2 regions of the Arthrobacter sp. BL-252-APC-1A genome follow, and region 1 is predicted to be linked to the other one. Evidence: riboswitches for the same ligand, from Rfam matches in the RefSeq annotation. Region 1 holds a riboswitch; the other holds the start of a gene.
The links. A riboswitch is a leader RNA that binds a small molecule or an ion and turns the genes downstream of it on or off. The one in region 1 is predicted to bind thiamine pyrophosphate.
Positions count from the first base shown of each region.

Region 1 (7,024 bases):
GCATCGCGCTCATCTTCGCCCTGCAGGGCGCACCGGACCTGGCCCTGACCCAGATGCTGGTGGAAACGATCGTCCTGGTGGCCTTTGTCCTGGCGCTGCGTTCCCTGCCTGCCCGGCTCTGGAAGCGCGAGCCTACCGGCCAGCGGCTGCTCCGTGCCCTGCTGGGAATCAGCTTCGGCGCTGCCATGGTGGTCTTTGCGATGTCCGCAATGGCGTCCCGGGTTGCCGAGCCCATTTCACTGTCCTACCCCGAACTTGCCTACAAGGGCGGAGGCGGACTGAACATCGTCAACGTGACCCTGGTGGACATCCGCGCCTGGGATACCTTCGGTGAAATCTCCGTCCTGGCCATGGCTGCTACCGGCGTCGCATCCCTGATCTTTATCCGCGGCCGCGGCGACAAGCGCCGCCGTGCCAACGAAGTGGCAACCGGTTCAGTGGACCGGGGCCGCGAGCACTTCGCCTCCTCCGAGCGTGAAGCCGCAACCCTGGCGCTGGCCCGCAAGTTCTCCTCGGTGGCGCGTGAAGCCTGGCTGGTAGCCGGACGGACGCTCGCTCCCGAACGCCGCTCCATTATTTTCGAAGTCGTCACCCGCCTGCTGTTCCACTCGGTGATCATCTTCTCCATCTACCTGCTCCTTGCCGGGCACAACACCCCCGGCGGCGGCTTCGCGGGCGGCCTGATGGCCGGACTGGCGCTGACCATCCGTTACCTTGCCGGCGGACGCTTCGAGCTTGCCGAAGCAACTCCCGTCAGCGCGGGCACTTTGCTGGGCGGCGGACTGGGCCTCGCTGCCCTCTCCGCGGCAGCTCCGCTGTCCTTCGGCGGACAGGTCCTGCAGAGCGCGATTATCGAGTTCACCTGGCCGGTCTTCGGGGACATCAAGTTCGTCACCTCCACCATCTTCGACATTGGCGTGTACCTGGTGGTGGTCGGCCTGGTGCTCGACGTCCTGCGCAGCCTCGGGTCTGAAATCGATGAACGCAGCGAAGGCGGTTCAGACGATGACGACGACGATGACCTGGTGGAGCCCGAACCCGAAATCCTTGAAACGGAAGGAGTGTCCCGATGAGCGTCAACATCACGCTGCTGCTCATCATGGGCGCACTCTATGCGGCGGGAATCTACCTGGTGCTGGAACGCAGCCTGACCCGGGTGGTGCTGGGACTGGCCATGATGACCAACGCGACCAACATCCTGCTGCTCGCCACGGGCGGGTACCAGGGGCTGGCACCGCTGTTCAACGCTGAGATCCCGCCGGAAGACTACAACGACCCGCTGCCGCAGGCGTTCATCCTCACCTCGATCGTTATCTCCTTCTCCGTCACTGCCTTCATGCTGGGCATCATTTACCGCTCCTGGGTGCTTGGGCGGCAGGACGAGGTCCAGGACGACATTGAAGACCGCCGCGTGGCCAGCCAGAGCAGCTACGACGCGGAAGACGACGCCGATGTCCCCGAGGACACGACTGAGTTCACGCCGGCTGATGAGGCCGAAGAAGCACCCGGTTCGCAGCGCGGACAGGGCACCGGACCTACAGGAGAGGCAAAACGATGAACGCTTCCAGTTTTGCCCCGCTTGCCGTCGTCCTGCCGTTCTTCGGCGCCGCGCTGGCATTCCTCCTGATCCGGCACCAGCGCTCCCAGCGGATCGTCTCGATCAGTGTGCTCACCCTGACCCTGGTGCTGGAATGCATCCTGCTCGGTGCCGTGTGGCAGACCGGCGCGCAGGCGGTGAACCTGGGCGGGTGGATTCCGCCGTTCGGCATCACCATGGTGGTGGACCAGTTCTCCGCACTGATGCTGGTGGTCTCCACGGCCATCAGCCTGGCCGTGCTTATCTATGCTGCCGGCCAGGGCATGACCGACGGTGATGAAGACGGACCTATTTCGATCTTCCATCCGACCTACCTGATCCTGGTTGCCGGAGTCTCGAACGCGTTCCTGGCCGGGGACCTGTTCAACCTCTACGTCGGCTTCGAAATCCTGCTCACCGCCAGCTACGTGCTGATGACGCTCGGCGGCACCACACCCCGCATCCGAGCGGGAGTGACCTACGTCGTCGTCAGCGTCATTTCCTCGGTGCTCTTCCTTACCGCCATCGGCATGATCTACGCCGCGACCGGCACCGTGAACATGGCCGACCTGGCGATCAAGCTGGGCGAGCTGGACCCGGGAACGCAGATGATGCTGCACCTGATGCTGCTGGTTGCCTTCGGCATCAAGGCGGCCGTGTTCCCGCTGTCCTTCTGGCTCCCTGACTCCTATCCCACGGCTCCTGCACCGGTCACCGCCGTGTTCGCCGGCCTGCTGACCAAGGTTGGCGTCTACGCCATGGTCCGGACCGAAACCCTGCTGTTCCCCGGAGACCGGATCAACACGCTGCTTATGGTGGTGGCCGGGCTGACCATGCTGGTGGGCATCCTCGGTGCCCTGGCCCAGACCGACATCAAACGTATGCTCTCCTTCACCCTGGTCAGCCACATTGGCTACATGGTCTTTGGCCTGGCGGTGGCCTCCGTCGTGGGCATTGGAGCGGCTGTCTTCTACGTGGTCCACCACATCACGGTCCAGACCAGCCTGTTCCTGGTCACCGGCCTGATCGAACGCCGCGGCGGCACTGCCAACATGGACCGGCTGGGCGGGCTGGCCCGGCTGTCCCCGCTCCTGGCCGTGCTCTACTTCATCCCGGCCATCAACCTTGCCGGCATTCCGCCGTTCTCCGGCTTCCTGGGCAAGCTGGGCCTCATGCAGGCCGGCGTGGAGCTCGGAACCCCGCTGGCCTACATCCTGGTCGCAGCAAGCGTGCTGACCTCGCTCCTCACCCTGCTGGTAATGGCGCGGGTCTGGAACCGTGCCTTCTGGCGGACTCCGGAGGATGCCGTACACCCGGATCCGATTCTGCTGGCCACTACTACGGACGGCAGCACCGTCCGCGACTCCGGCAACGTGAGCGGACAGAGCAGCGGGCGCTTTGGCGGCCGTTCCACGGTAAACCTGCTGCCGAAGTCCATGGTCTACCCGACCGTGGGCCTGGTGGCGCTGGGTGTGTCACTGACCATCCTGGCCGGCCCCCTGTTCTCCCTGAGCGACGACGCAGCGCAGGACCTGCTGGACCGCACTCCGTACATTGAAGCCGTCCTGGGCGAAGGGAGTGCACCGTGACCAAGAAAGCACGCATGCGCAGCCATCCCCGGATTCCGCTGCTGAAGGAACTGCCGCTGATCATCTGGCTGGTCCTGCTCTGGGGAGCCCTTTGGCAGGACTTCAGCCTGGGCAACCTGGTTTTCGGCGCGATCATCGCCTTCGTAGTCACCAACATCTTCTACCTGCCGCCCGTGGACCTGTCCGGCCGGTTCAATCTCATCTACGCCGCCGGGTTCGGAGCACGCTTCCTCCGGAAACTGGTGATCGCCAGCTTCCACGTGCTGTGGCTGGCTACGGTCCAGGGCCCCCGGATCAGGAACGCCGTCGTGGCCGTGAAACTGCGCAGCCATTCGGACCTGCTGGTCACGGCAACCGGCCACGCGCTGTCCCTGATCCCCGGCTCGCTGGTGGTGGAAGTGGACCGTTCCACGTCCACCCTGTACCTGCACTGCCTGGGTGTGGACAGCCAGGAAGCCGCCGAGAAGATCCGGGATGACGTGCGGGCCACTGAATCCTGGCTGATCCGGATGATGGGCACCAAGGAAGACCTGGCGCTGGTCCGGGCTGAACAGAAAGACCTGAAGGAACTGCGCGCAGGGGAGGTCAGCCGGTGACTGCTGTAATCATCGTCGTTTCGGTCATGCTGGCGGTCGCTGCCGCAGGGGCCATTTTTAGGATTATCCGCGGACCCTCCATCCTCGACCGGGTACTCGCTGCGGACGTGCTGCTGGCGATCGTCGGCGGCGCGCTGATAGTGGACATGGTCGTGTATCGGAACTTCGACTTCCTTGCCCTGGTGATCGCGATTTCGCTGATCGGCTTCATTGGCTCCGTGACCGTGGCCCGCTTCGTAACGGACCGGAGGTAGCCGTGAGCGAGACTGTGATTGACGTGATCGTGGCGGTCCTGCTGCTGGGCGGCGCCACCATGTCCCTGGCGGCGGCAATCGGCCTGACCCGGTTCCCTGACCTGATGAGCCGGATGCACGCTGCGTCCAAGCCGCAGGTGCTTGGCCTGCTGCTCTTCCTGCTGGCCATGGCCGTGGAGTTCCGCAGCTGGGTCCTGCTTCCGGTGCTCGGCCTGTGCTGGATCTTTATGCTGCTCACCGCTCCGGTCTCAGCCCACATGGTGGGCCGTGCGGGTTACCGGACCAAGCACCTTCGTCCGGAGCTGCTCACCATCGATGAGCTCGATGATGTTGTGGAACGGGCCCAGCAGCTGATGTTCGAGGCCACGGCAGAGAAGAAAGATGCAGAGGACTCTGCGGACCCGAAGGTCGACGACGATCCCGGACAGGAGCCCGACGGCACCTACTACACGGGGGAACTCAGCGACGAGGACCTGGCGCAGGCCAAGGCTGAGGAGGAAGCTGCCTCCCGCCCTCCGGGACGCAGCCGCGAGGGCTGATCCGGCTCCCCAAAAGAAAACCATCGAGATGACAGAAACTGCCCGTATAAACGCTCATACGGGCAGTTTCTGTCATCTCGATGGTGGAACGAAGCCGGGTTAGACGACCTCGGGAGTGCGGCTGTAGCGGGCGATCGCGCGCTGCGTGCCGCGGTTGGTCAGCACCCGGATAACCTGGCTGACAGCTCCGGAAACCAGGGCAAAGATGACGGCGGAACGCAGGCTTGCGTCCAGCGCGCCGTCCTTGTCCTTGGGTGGCTCATTGCCCGTGGCTTTGGTCCAGACAAAATCCAGGATCTTCGCGGAGGCCAGGCCCGCGCCCACGCTGACACCGGTGCCCAGCAGTTTCAGGATCAGGTTCATGAGTGCTCCTTGTGTTGTGCGTTGGTATTGCTCCCTACGCTACCTGCCGCACAGGGATTCCTCTCGGATCTGCGTGTACAGTGGACCTCGCATACATACGACAGGGGAGCGCCGCTTCCCGGCTCCGGGCCATCCGGAAGCCGGTTTTCGGGCGCTGAGAGTGCGGAACAAGCCGCAGACCCTCGAACCTGCTCCGGTTAGTACCGGCGAAGGGAGTCGAGTTCTCAGGGGTGCACCGCCGCAGGCGGTTTTCCCTCCCCTCCTGAATCCAGGAGGAACCTTCCATGCAAGAAACCACTTTCACCACTGCGAGAAACCGGTCATCCTGGCGCGTAGTGGACATTGTTGTCGCGTCCGTTCTCGCCGTTGCTACCGGCGTTGTGTTCTGGGCCTGGTCACTGGCCTACGGCGGTGTGGCTGCCCTCTTCGTTGCCTTCCCTCCGCTGGGCGGGCTCTACACCGGCGGCTGGCTGATCGCGGGCGTCCTTGGCGGACTGATCATCCGCAAACCCGGAGCGGCACTGTACTGCGAAGTCCTCGCTGCAGCCGTTTCCGGTGTGCTGGGAACCCAGTTCGGCTTGTCCGTGCTGCTTTCCGGCGCCATCCAGGGCCTGGGCGCGGAGCTGGTGTTCCTGATCTTCCTCTACCGGAAGTTCACTCTTCCGGTGTCCCTGCTTGCCGGACTGGGCTCGGGCATTTTCCTCGGGGTCAGTGAAACCATCCTCTACATGCCTGAATGGGCATTCCAGTGGAAGGCGCTCTACGCCGTATTCGCCGCCGTATCCGGGATGATCCTCGCCGGAGCGTTGTCCTGGCTGGCCGTCCGGGCCCTGGCACGGACGGGGGTCCTCTCCGCCTTCGCTTCAGGACGGACGGCGGACGCGTAGATGGACCGGAGTATTTCCGCGGTGTCCAGGCCTGTGGCTGTTACCGCGCGGGACTGGGGCTGGCGGCACGCCGGCCGCAAGGCGCCGGCAGTTCAGGGCGCATCTTTTGAGATCTCAGCGGGGGAGAGGGTGCTCCTGCTGGGCGCGTCCGGGGCAGGCAAATCGACCTTGCTGCACGCGCTTTCCGGCGTACTGGGAGAGGACACCGGCGGCACGGAGAGCGGAACGCTGGCGCTCGACGGCGTCCACCCGCAATCAGCACGCGGCCGAGCCGGGCTGCTGCTCCAGGACCCGGACTCGCAGATTGTGCTCTCCCGGGTGGGCGACGAGGTTGCCTTCGGGGCGGAAAACCTTGGCGTTCCGCGCACGGAGATCTGGGCGCGGGTGCAGTCTGCCCTCGACGACGTTGGGCTGGCCCTCCCGCTGAACCACTCCACTGCTGCGCTTTCCGGCGGTCAGAAGCAGCGGTTGGCTCTGGCTTCCATCCTGGCCATGTCCCCGGGGCTGCTGCTGCTGGACGAACCCACCGCCAACCTGGACCCGGAGGGTGTGCTGGAGATCCGGGACGCCGTCGCCCGGGTTCTGGACCGGACCGGCGCCACCCTGATTGTGGTGGAGCACAGGGTTGCCGCCTGGGCGGAACTGGTGGACCGGGTGATAGTGCTCGACGCCGGCGGGGGACTGCTGGCGGACGGCCCGCCGCAGGAGGTACTCACCGCCGAGCGGACACGTGCCCGGCTTACTGAGGCCGGAGTCTGGCTGCCCGGCGCCGCCCAGTCCATTCCGGAACCTTCTGCTGCTGATCCTTCGGCGGAAGCGCTGCTGAACGCCCGTGAACTGGAAGTGGCGCGGACGGCAAAGGGCCCAGCGGTGCTCAGCGGCGTCAGTCTTTCCCTCAAGGCCGGTGACGCACTTGGCATTACCGGTCCCAACGGTGCTGGAAAGTCCACGCTGGCCCTGACCCTTGGCGGGCTGCTGCGTCCCCGGGGCGGCACCCTCGAGGCAGCTCCCGGGCTGGCCAGGGAGGCAGGAAGCATCCCGTCGAAGTGGAAGTCTGCCCAGCTCGTTACCCGGATCGGGACGGTGTTCCAGGAACCCGAGCACCAGTTCCTGACCGGCAGCGTGCGGGACGAACTCGCCTTCGGTCCACGGCATGCCGGACGCGGGGACTCCGAAACAGCGGCAACGGTGGAGTCCCTGGCCAGCCGGCTGCGGCTGCA
Region 1 covers NZ_VULS01000007.1:87,880-94,903, forward strand. Annotated here, with positions in the region: gene FYJ28_RS11785 (Na+/H+ antiporter subunit A) at 1-1,073, shown strand, start outside; gene FYJ28_RS11790 (Na(+)/H(+) antiporter subunit C) at 1,070-1,558, shown strand; gene FYJ28_RS11795 (Na+/H+ antiporter subunit D) at 1,555-3,165, shown strand; gene FYJ28_RS11800 (Na+/H+ antiporter subunit E) at 3,180-3,761, shown strand; gene FYJ28_RS11805 (monovalent cation/H+ antiporter complex subunit F) at 3,788-4,015, shown strand; partial or broken gene mnhG (monovalent cation/H(+) antiporter subunit G) at 4,018-4,359, shown strand; gene FYJ28_RS11815 (DUF4235 domain-containing protein) at 4,654-4,917, opposite strand; TPP riboswitch at 5,010-5,149, shown strand; gene FYJ28_RS11820 (ECF transporter S component) at 5,202-5,804, shown strand; gene FYJ28_RS11825 (ABC transporter ATP-binding protein) at 5,805-7,024, shown strand, end outside.

Region 2 (7,024 bases), on a different contig from region 1:
GGAGTGGTTCCAGTCCCGGCCGGGAACTTACGACGGCGCTGCCTCCGGGGGCAGCAACCTGGGGCCTTCCAGCCCGGAACTGGCAGCCCAAATCGAGGAGCGCCGCCAGGCCGTTGCTGCCCTTGAATCAGTCCCCGCCGAAGACGTTCCCGCTGATGCGCTTACAGCCTCCGCCTCGGGCCTGGACCCGCACATCAGCCCGGAGTACGCCTACCTCCAGGTGCCGCGCGTGGCGGAGGCGCGGGGGCTGCCCGAACCGGACGTGCGTGCACTGGTGGACGATGCGGTAGCCGGCCGCACGGCAGGAATCCTGGGCGAGCCAACCGTAAACGTGTTGGAACTGAACATCGCGCTGCTGGAGCTGGACACTTAGGCAATGAAACGAGGAGAGCTCCGGGTCTTCCTGGGCGCGGCCCCGGGGGTCGGGAAGACCTGCACAATGCTGGAGGAAGGCCACCGCCTGCGAAGCGAAGGGCGGGACGTGGTGGTGGCGCTGGTGGAAACGCACGGCCGGGAGGCCACCGCCGCAGCCGCCCGCGGTCTGGAAGAGGTGCCGCGGGTGACGCTGGAACACCGTGGACTCGAGCTGCAGGAGCTGGACCTGGACGCCGTGCTGGCCCGGTGCCCGGACTACGCCCTGGTGGACGAGCTGGCCCATACCAACGCACCCGGGCTGGCCCATTCCAAACGCTGGCAGGACGTGGAAGCACTTCTGGCCGCAGGTATTAATGTCCTGTCCACGGTGAACATCCAGCACATCGATTCGCTCAACGACGTGGTGGAAGGCATTACCGGAACCGTGCAGCGCGAAACGGTTCCGGATGATGTTCTCCGTGCAGCCGACCAGATTGAACTCGTGGACATTGCCCCGGAACTGCTGCGCGCCCGGCTGGCAGAGGGAATCATCTACCCGGCTGCCCGGATTGACGCTGCGCTGTCGAACTACTTCCGCGTCGGCAACCTCACCGCCCTTCGTGAACTGGCCCTGCTCTGGCTGGCCGATGAAGTGGACAGCGCGCTGAACCGGTATCGGAATGAAAAGGGCATCCGCAGCAAATGGGAGGCCCGCGAGCGCGTGGTGGTTGCGCTCACCGGCGGCCCGGAGGGACAGACCCTGCTCCGGCGCGGCGCACGGATTGCTGCACGGTCCGCGGGCGGAGAGCTGCTGGCGGTGCACGTAACCACCCCGGACGGGCTGCGGGAAAGCCATCCCGGTGAACTGGCCGTGCAGCGGGCGCTGGTGGAGAAGCTCGGCGGCACCTTCCATCAGGTAGTTGGTTCAGACATCCCCGGATCCCTGGTTGAATTCGCCCGGTCCGCCAACGCGACTCAGCTGGTCATCGGCGTCAGCCGCCGCCCCAGGCTGAAGGCGCTGTTCGGCGGACCAGGCATCGGCGCCACCGTCATCCGGCTCTCGGGGGACATTGACGTGCACATCGTTAATCACGGCGCCGCAGCAAGCCACCGGGGGCTTCCACGCCTGGGCGGTGCCCTCAGCCCCCGACGGCGGCTGGCCGGCTTTGGCCTGGCACTGGCCGGCGGGCCGCTGCTCACCTGGCTGCTGGTTGGCATCAGCACCCCGGAATCTATTACCAGCGATGTGCTGGCCTACCAGCTGCTGGTGATCCTCGTGGCGCTGGCAGGAGGCATCTGGCCGGCACTGTTCGCTGCACTGCTTTCCGGGGTGACCCTGGACTACTTCTTCATCCAGCCGCTCCATACAGTGACGGTTGCCGAGCCGCTGCACCTGTTTGCGCTGGTGCTTTATGCCGCCAACGCGATGCTGGTCAGTTTCGTGGTGGACCGTGCGGCACGGCGTTCCCGTTCTGCCCGCCGGGCGGCATCTGAATCCGACCTCCTGGCTGCCGTCGCAGGCAACGTCCTGCGCGGTGAGGACGCGGTGGAAGCGCTGGTGGGCCGGGTGCGGGAGGCCTTCAACCTCGACGCCGCCCGGTTGCGGACCGCTGATGCCGACCTCGCCGTGTCCGGCAGCATTCCGCCCGGATTGCCGGAACACCGGCTTGAGGTGGGCGAAGCGGTCCTGGAACTCTACGGCCGCAGTCCCGAGCCGGCTGACCTTCGCCTGCTCGAGGTTACTGCCGCTCAGCTGGCAGCCGCCCTGGATCACCGGACCCTGTCCGCCAAAGCCGAAGGCATCGGACCCCTGGCTGCCGCCGACCGGGTCCGTACAGCCCTGCTGGCGGCCGTGGGGCATGACCTGCGCCGTCCGCTGACTGCGGCCACTGCGGCTGTGACCAGCCTGCGCGCTGATGACGTGGACTGGAGCGAACAGGACCGCCAGGAACTGCTCGCCACTGCGGAGGAGTCGCTGAACGGCCTCTCTGAACTGGTGACAAGCCTCCTGGACGTCAGTCGGCTGCAGGCCGGAGCGCTGGCCGTCTCGCTCGCACCGCTGGAGACAGCGGACGCAGTGCTGCCCGCGCTTGAGGAACTGCGGCTCGGGCCAGGCGAGGTTGAGCTGGACCTGGCACCAGGCCTGCCTCCCGTGCTCGGGGATGCGGTCCTGCTTCAGCGGGTGCTGGTGAACGTCCTGGCAAACGCCGTCCGCTTCTCCCCGCCGGATGCCAAGGTGCTGCTCACCGCCAGCGAGTTCGGCGGGAGAGTTGAACTACGGGTCATAGACTGCGGACCGGGAATCTCCCCGGAACGCGGCGAAGATATGTTCGTACCCTTCCAGCGGCTGGGAGACACGGATAACGAAACCGGGCTGGGGCTGGGGCTGGCCGTCGCGAAGGGATTCATGGAAGGAATGGGCGGGACTGTGGAGATCGAGAAGACACCCGGCGGAGGACTGACCATGGTGCTCAGCCTGCCCGCCGCTGTCGCCTTCGGGCGCACTGAATCAGCGGCGGCACTGTGAGGATCCTGCTCGCCGACGACGACGTCCAGATCCTTCGTGCCCTGAAGATCACCCTGGCTGCGTACGGCTACGAGGTGGCGGTGGCCCAGGACGGCGAAGCAGCAGTGCGGCGGGCCGTGGACTCGCATCCCGACCTCCTGGTCCTGGATCTTGGAATGCCTGGGCTGAGCGGCATGGAAGTGATCGAAGCTGTACGCGGCTGGAGCACCATGCCAATCCTGGTGATTTCCGGGCGTTCGGATTCTGCGGAGAAGGTACGGGCACTGGACCTGGGCGCGGATGACTACGTCACCAAACCCTTCTCCGCCGAAGAGCTTCTGGCTCGTATCCGTGCCCTCAAACGCAGGACGGGTCCGGCTCAGGAGAGCCCCGCTGTCAGTTTCGGAAACGTCCGCGTAGATCTGGCAGCCCGCCGTGTCTCGCGGATCGGCGACGGCGGCGTGGTCCGGCTTACGCCAACCGAATGGCATCTGCTCGCTGCCCTGCTGCGGCAGCCCGGCCGCCTCGTCACGCAGGCGCAGCTGCTCACCGAGATCTGGGGACCGAAGACAACCGACGCCGGGTATCTCCGTCTATACATGGCACAGCTGCGCCGCAAGCTTGAGCCGGACCCTGCGCATCCCGTTCATTTCCTGACTGAGCACGGCATGGGCTACCGGTTCCAGCACTGAAGCGGGTTAGGTGCACACGCAGAACATATGCTCCCGAGAATATCTATGCCGCCACATGACGGGGTTACCATAAAACCCATGACTATAGGCAGTACGACGATTACCCCCGGCGCCCTGGGCTGGGATCTCTCCATACTGGCCGGCTGTTACCAGTCCCGTGTAGAAGCAGCCCTGGAAGGTGCGGCAGGTGGACTGCGCGGCTTCCAGGTACTCTCCACAGTCGTGCGCCTCGATCCCCCGAACCAGCAGGCCCTGGGCGCCCATCTTGGCATCGACCGTACTGTGCTGACCTACTTGATCGACGCACTCGCGGAAGCCGGGGACGTAGAACGCATCCCCGATCCTGCGGACCGCCGGGCCCGCAAAGTGGTCGCTACCAAGGCCGGCCGCGCACGCCTGGCGTCCTGCGAGGAACGGGTTGCCGCTGCCGAGGCGGACTTCCTCGCCGGGCTTGAGCCCTCCGAATCGGAGCTGCTCCGCGTCCTTCTGCACCGGCTGGCCAGCCAGGCCCACCAGCCGGCGTCGGGCCTAAATCCCTGCGCGGCCATGGACGACGCCTAGTCCGTCCCGGCTGGCCATTTGCCCGCTGACTTCGTAGAGTCAGCTGTAGTGACACGGGGTGCCGCAAGGCTGAGATGAGACCCGTCGAACCTGATCTAGTTAGAACTAGCGAAGGGATGTCGCCGATGACTATTGGCCTGACACCATTTTCTGTATCCACCCACCTTTCCCGCGTCCGCAGCGAGCCGCCGCTGGTGCAGTGCCTGACCAACACAGTGGTCACCAACTTCACCGCCAACGTGCTGCTGGCCCTGGGGGCAGCCCCGGCCATGACGGACATTCCGGGTGAAGCCGGACCTTTTGCCCGCATCGCGTCCGGGGTGCTGATCAATCTGGGCACCCCGCATGCCGAGCAGCGCATGGCCATGCTGGAGGCCGCCGCAGCTGCAAACGATGCCGGCACGCCGTGGGTCCTGGACCCCGTGGCTGTCGGCAGCCTCCCGGTCCGCACGGCGCTGGCCGCAGAGCTGCTGGCGATGCGTCCCACGGTGGTCCGGGCCAACGCTTCCGAGGTCATGGCCCTGGCCGGACTGGGCGCGGGCGGACGGGGCGTGGACGCCACCGACAATCCGGAGGATGCCCTTCCGGCAGCTGAACTCCTGGCGGCGAAACACGGCTGCGTCGTGGCGGTCTCCGGGCCCACTGACGTCATCACGGACGGTGAATCAACCCTGAGGATCAGCAATGGCAGCGCGCCGCTGACCAAGGTGACCGGCGGGGGCTGCGCCCTCGGCGCCGTGACGGCCGCGTTCCTCGCCGCCGCGGACGAAGGCGGCGACCTCACTGCCACGGCGGCAGCCACCGCCGCATACACAATCGCCGCGCAGCAGGCTGCAGCCGTGTCGGCAGGACCGGGGTCGTTTGCCCCGGCATTCATGGACGCCCTGGCGGCACTCTCCACCGAAGACATCGAGAACCTGCTGGTGGCGGCATGAGCGCCGGCGTGCAGTCCGAACTGCTCCGGCGGCCCCGGGCTCTGGCCAGGAACACCGGCATCTATCTGGTCACTGATGCGGCGCAGTGCGGGGACCGGGGCGTTGCCGCTGTTGCCGCAGCCGCCGTCGCCGGAGGGGTGCGCACCGTGCAGGTCCGGGAAAAGCACGCCTCCGCCGCGGAGTTCTACGCCCAGGTGCTGGCCGTCGCCGACGCCGTCGGTGACCGCGCCCTTGTGCTCGTCGATGACCGGGTGGACATTTACCTCGCCGCCCGGGCAGCCGGCGCCCGGGTGCACGGAGTCCACGTTGGCCAAAGCGACCTGCCCGTCGACTCCGTCCGCTCGCTGGTGGGCCCCGGCGCCGTCGTGGGCCTCACCGCCAACAGTCCCGCCCACCTCGACGCCGTGCGGGACCTGGCACCGGGAACGGTGGACTATCTCGGTGCCGGAGTCATCCATCCCACCAGCACCAAGCCGGATCATCCTGCCCCGCTGGGCGTGGACGGGTTCCGGTCCTTTGCTTCTGCGGCTCCGATACCGTGCGTGGCAATCGGCGGGATCGGACTGCACGACCTCCGGGATCTGCGGGCCGCCGGCGCGTCCGGCGCCGCCGTCGTTTCCGCCATCTGCACCGCCGCCGACCCGCGCCGCAGCGCCGAGGAACTGGTGGCGGCATGGGAGGGCTGAGCGGCCGGGACGTTCCGCGGATCCTGAGCATCGCCGGAACGGATCCCACGGGCGGAGCCGGAATCCAGGCCGACCTGAAGTCGATCGCCGCCAACGGCGGATACGGCATGGCCGTGGTCACGGCACTGGTTGCGCAGAACACTCACGGGGTCCGTGCCGTGCACACCCCGCCGGTCGACTTCCTCCGTGAACAGCTGGAAGCGGTGAGCGACGACGTGATTATCGATGCGGTGAAAATCGGCATGCTCGGCGGCGCCGAGGTTGCCCGGACGGTGGGTTCCTGGCTGGCGGTCGTCCGGCCCCCGGCGGTAGTGCTGGATCCGGTGATGGTGGCCAGCAGCGGTGACCGCCTGCTCAGCCCTGATGCCGAAGATGCCCTTCGCGCGCTGTTGCATCACGTGGACCTGGTGACGCCCAACCTGCCGGAGCTGGCTGCCCTGCTGAAAGTCGAACCGGCTCAGGACTGGGGGAAGGCGTTGGAGCAGGGACGCCGCCTCGCCGGCACCTATGACACGGCCGTGCTGGTCAAGGGTGGGCACCTGGCTGGAACCACGGCACCGGATGCGCTGGTAATGCCCGACGGCGAGCGCGGATTCACGATTTCAGAGTTCAGTTCCGTGCGCGTCAATACCAAGAACACCCATGGCACCGGCTGCTCGCTCTCTGCCGCGCTGGCTGCCCTGTTCGCCCGGACCGGGAACTGGGCACACGCGCTGGAGGGCGCGAAAGCCTGGCTGCAGGAAGCCCTCGAAACCGCGGATTTGCTGGAGGTGGGAACCGGGCACGGCCCGGTGAACCACTTTGCCGGGCTCTGGCAGAGGGGACTCGCTCCGCTGCCTACGCCGACAGGATCCGATGTTCCACCGGCTGGCGTCCACACTGCTGAGCTCTGGTCCCGAACCGCCGACATTCGGGAGAGAATCGCAGGGCTGGACTTCGTCCGCGGTCTCGGCGACGGGACCCTGGATTCGGCAGTCTTTGGCAGATATCTCGCCCAGGATGCGATCTACCTGCGGGGATATGCCCGCGCCCTGGCACGCGCCAGTGAACTGGCACCCACGCTCCAGGAACAGCTGTTCTGGGCGGAGAGTGCCAGCGGGGCCCTGGAAGCTGAACTCGACCTGCACCGGAATTGGCTGCATGCCAACGCCGGTCCGGGCGGCGTCCCCGTCACCCGGGACGTTCCGGCGGATCCCGCCGCGGGGCTTGCTGCCGGACCGGTAACCCGCGGCTACCTGGACCACCTGCTGGGACCTGGCCGCCACCAGGATGACCGGCTTGAGTACGCCC
Region 2 covers NZ_VULS01000010.1:93,348-100,371, forward strand. Annotated here, with positions in the region: gene kdpC (potassium-transporting ATPase subunit KdpC) at 1-373, shown strand, start outside; gene FYJ28_RS14605 (ATP-binding protein) at 377-2,881, shown strand; gene FYJ28_RS14610 (response regulator) at 2,878-3,552, shown strand; gene FYJ28_RS14615 (MarR family winged helix-turn-helix transcriptional regulator) at 3,631-4,113, shown strand; TPP riboswitch at 4,158-4,247, shown strand; gene thiM (hydroxyethylthiazole kinase) at 4,239-5,048, shown strand; gene thiE (thiamine phosphate synthase) at 5,045-5,734, shown strand; gene FYJ28_RS14630 (bifunctional hydroxymethylpyrimidine kinase/phosphomethylpyrimidine kinase) at 5,722-7,024, shown strand, end outside.
Region 2: another riboswitch for thiamine pyrophosphate. It lies ahead of thiM (hydroxyethylthiazole kinase); the one in region 1 lies ahead of FYJ28_RS11820 (ECF transporter S component).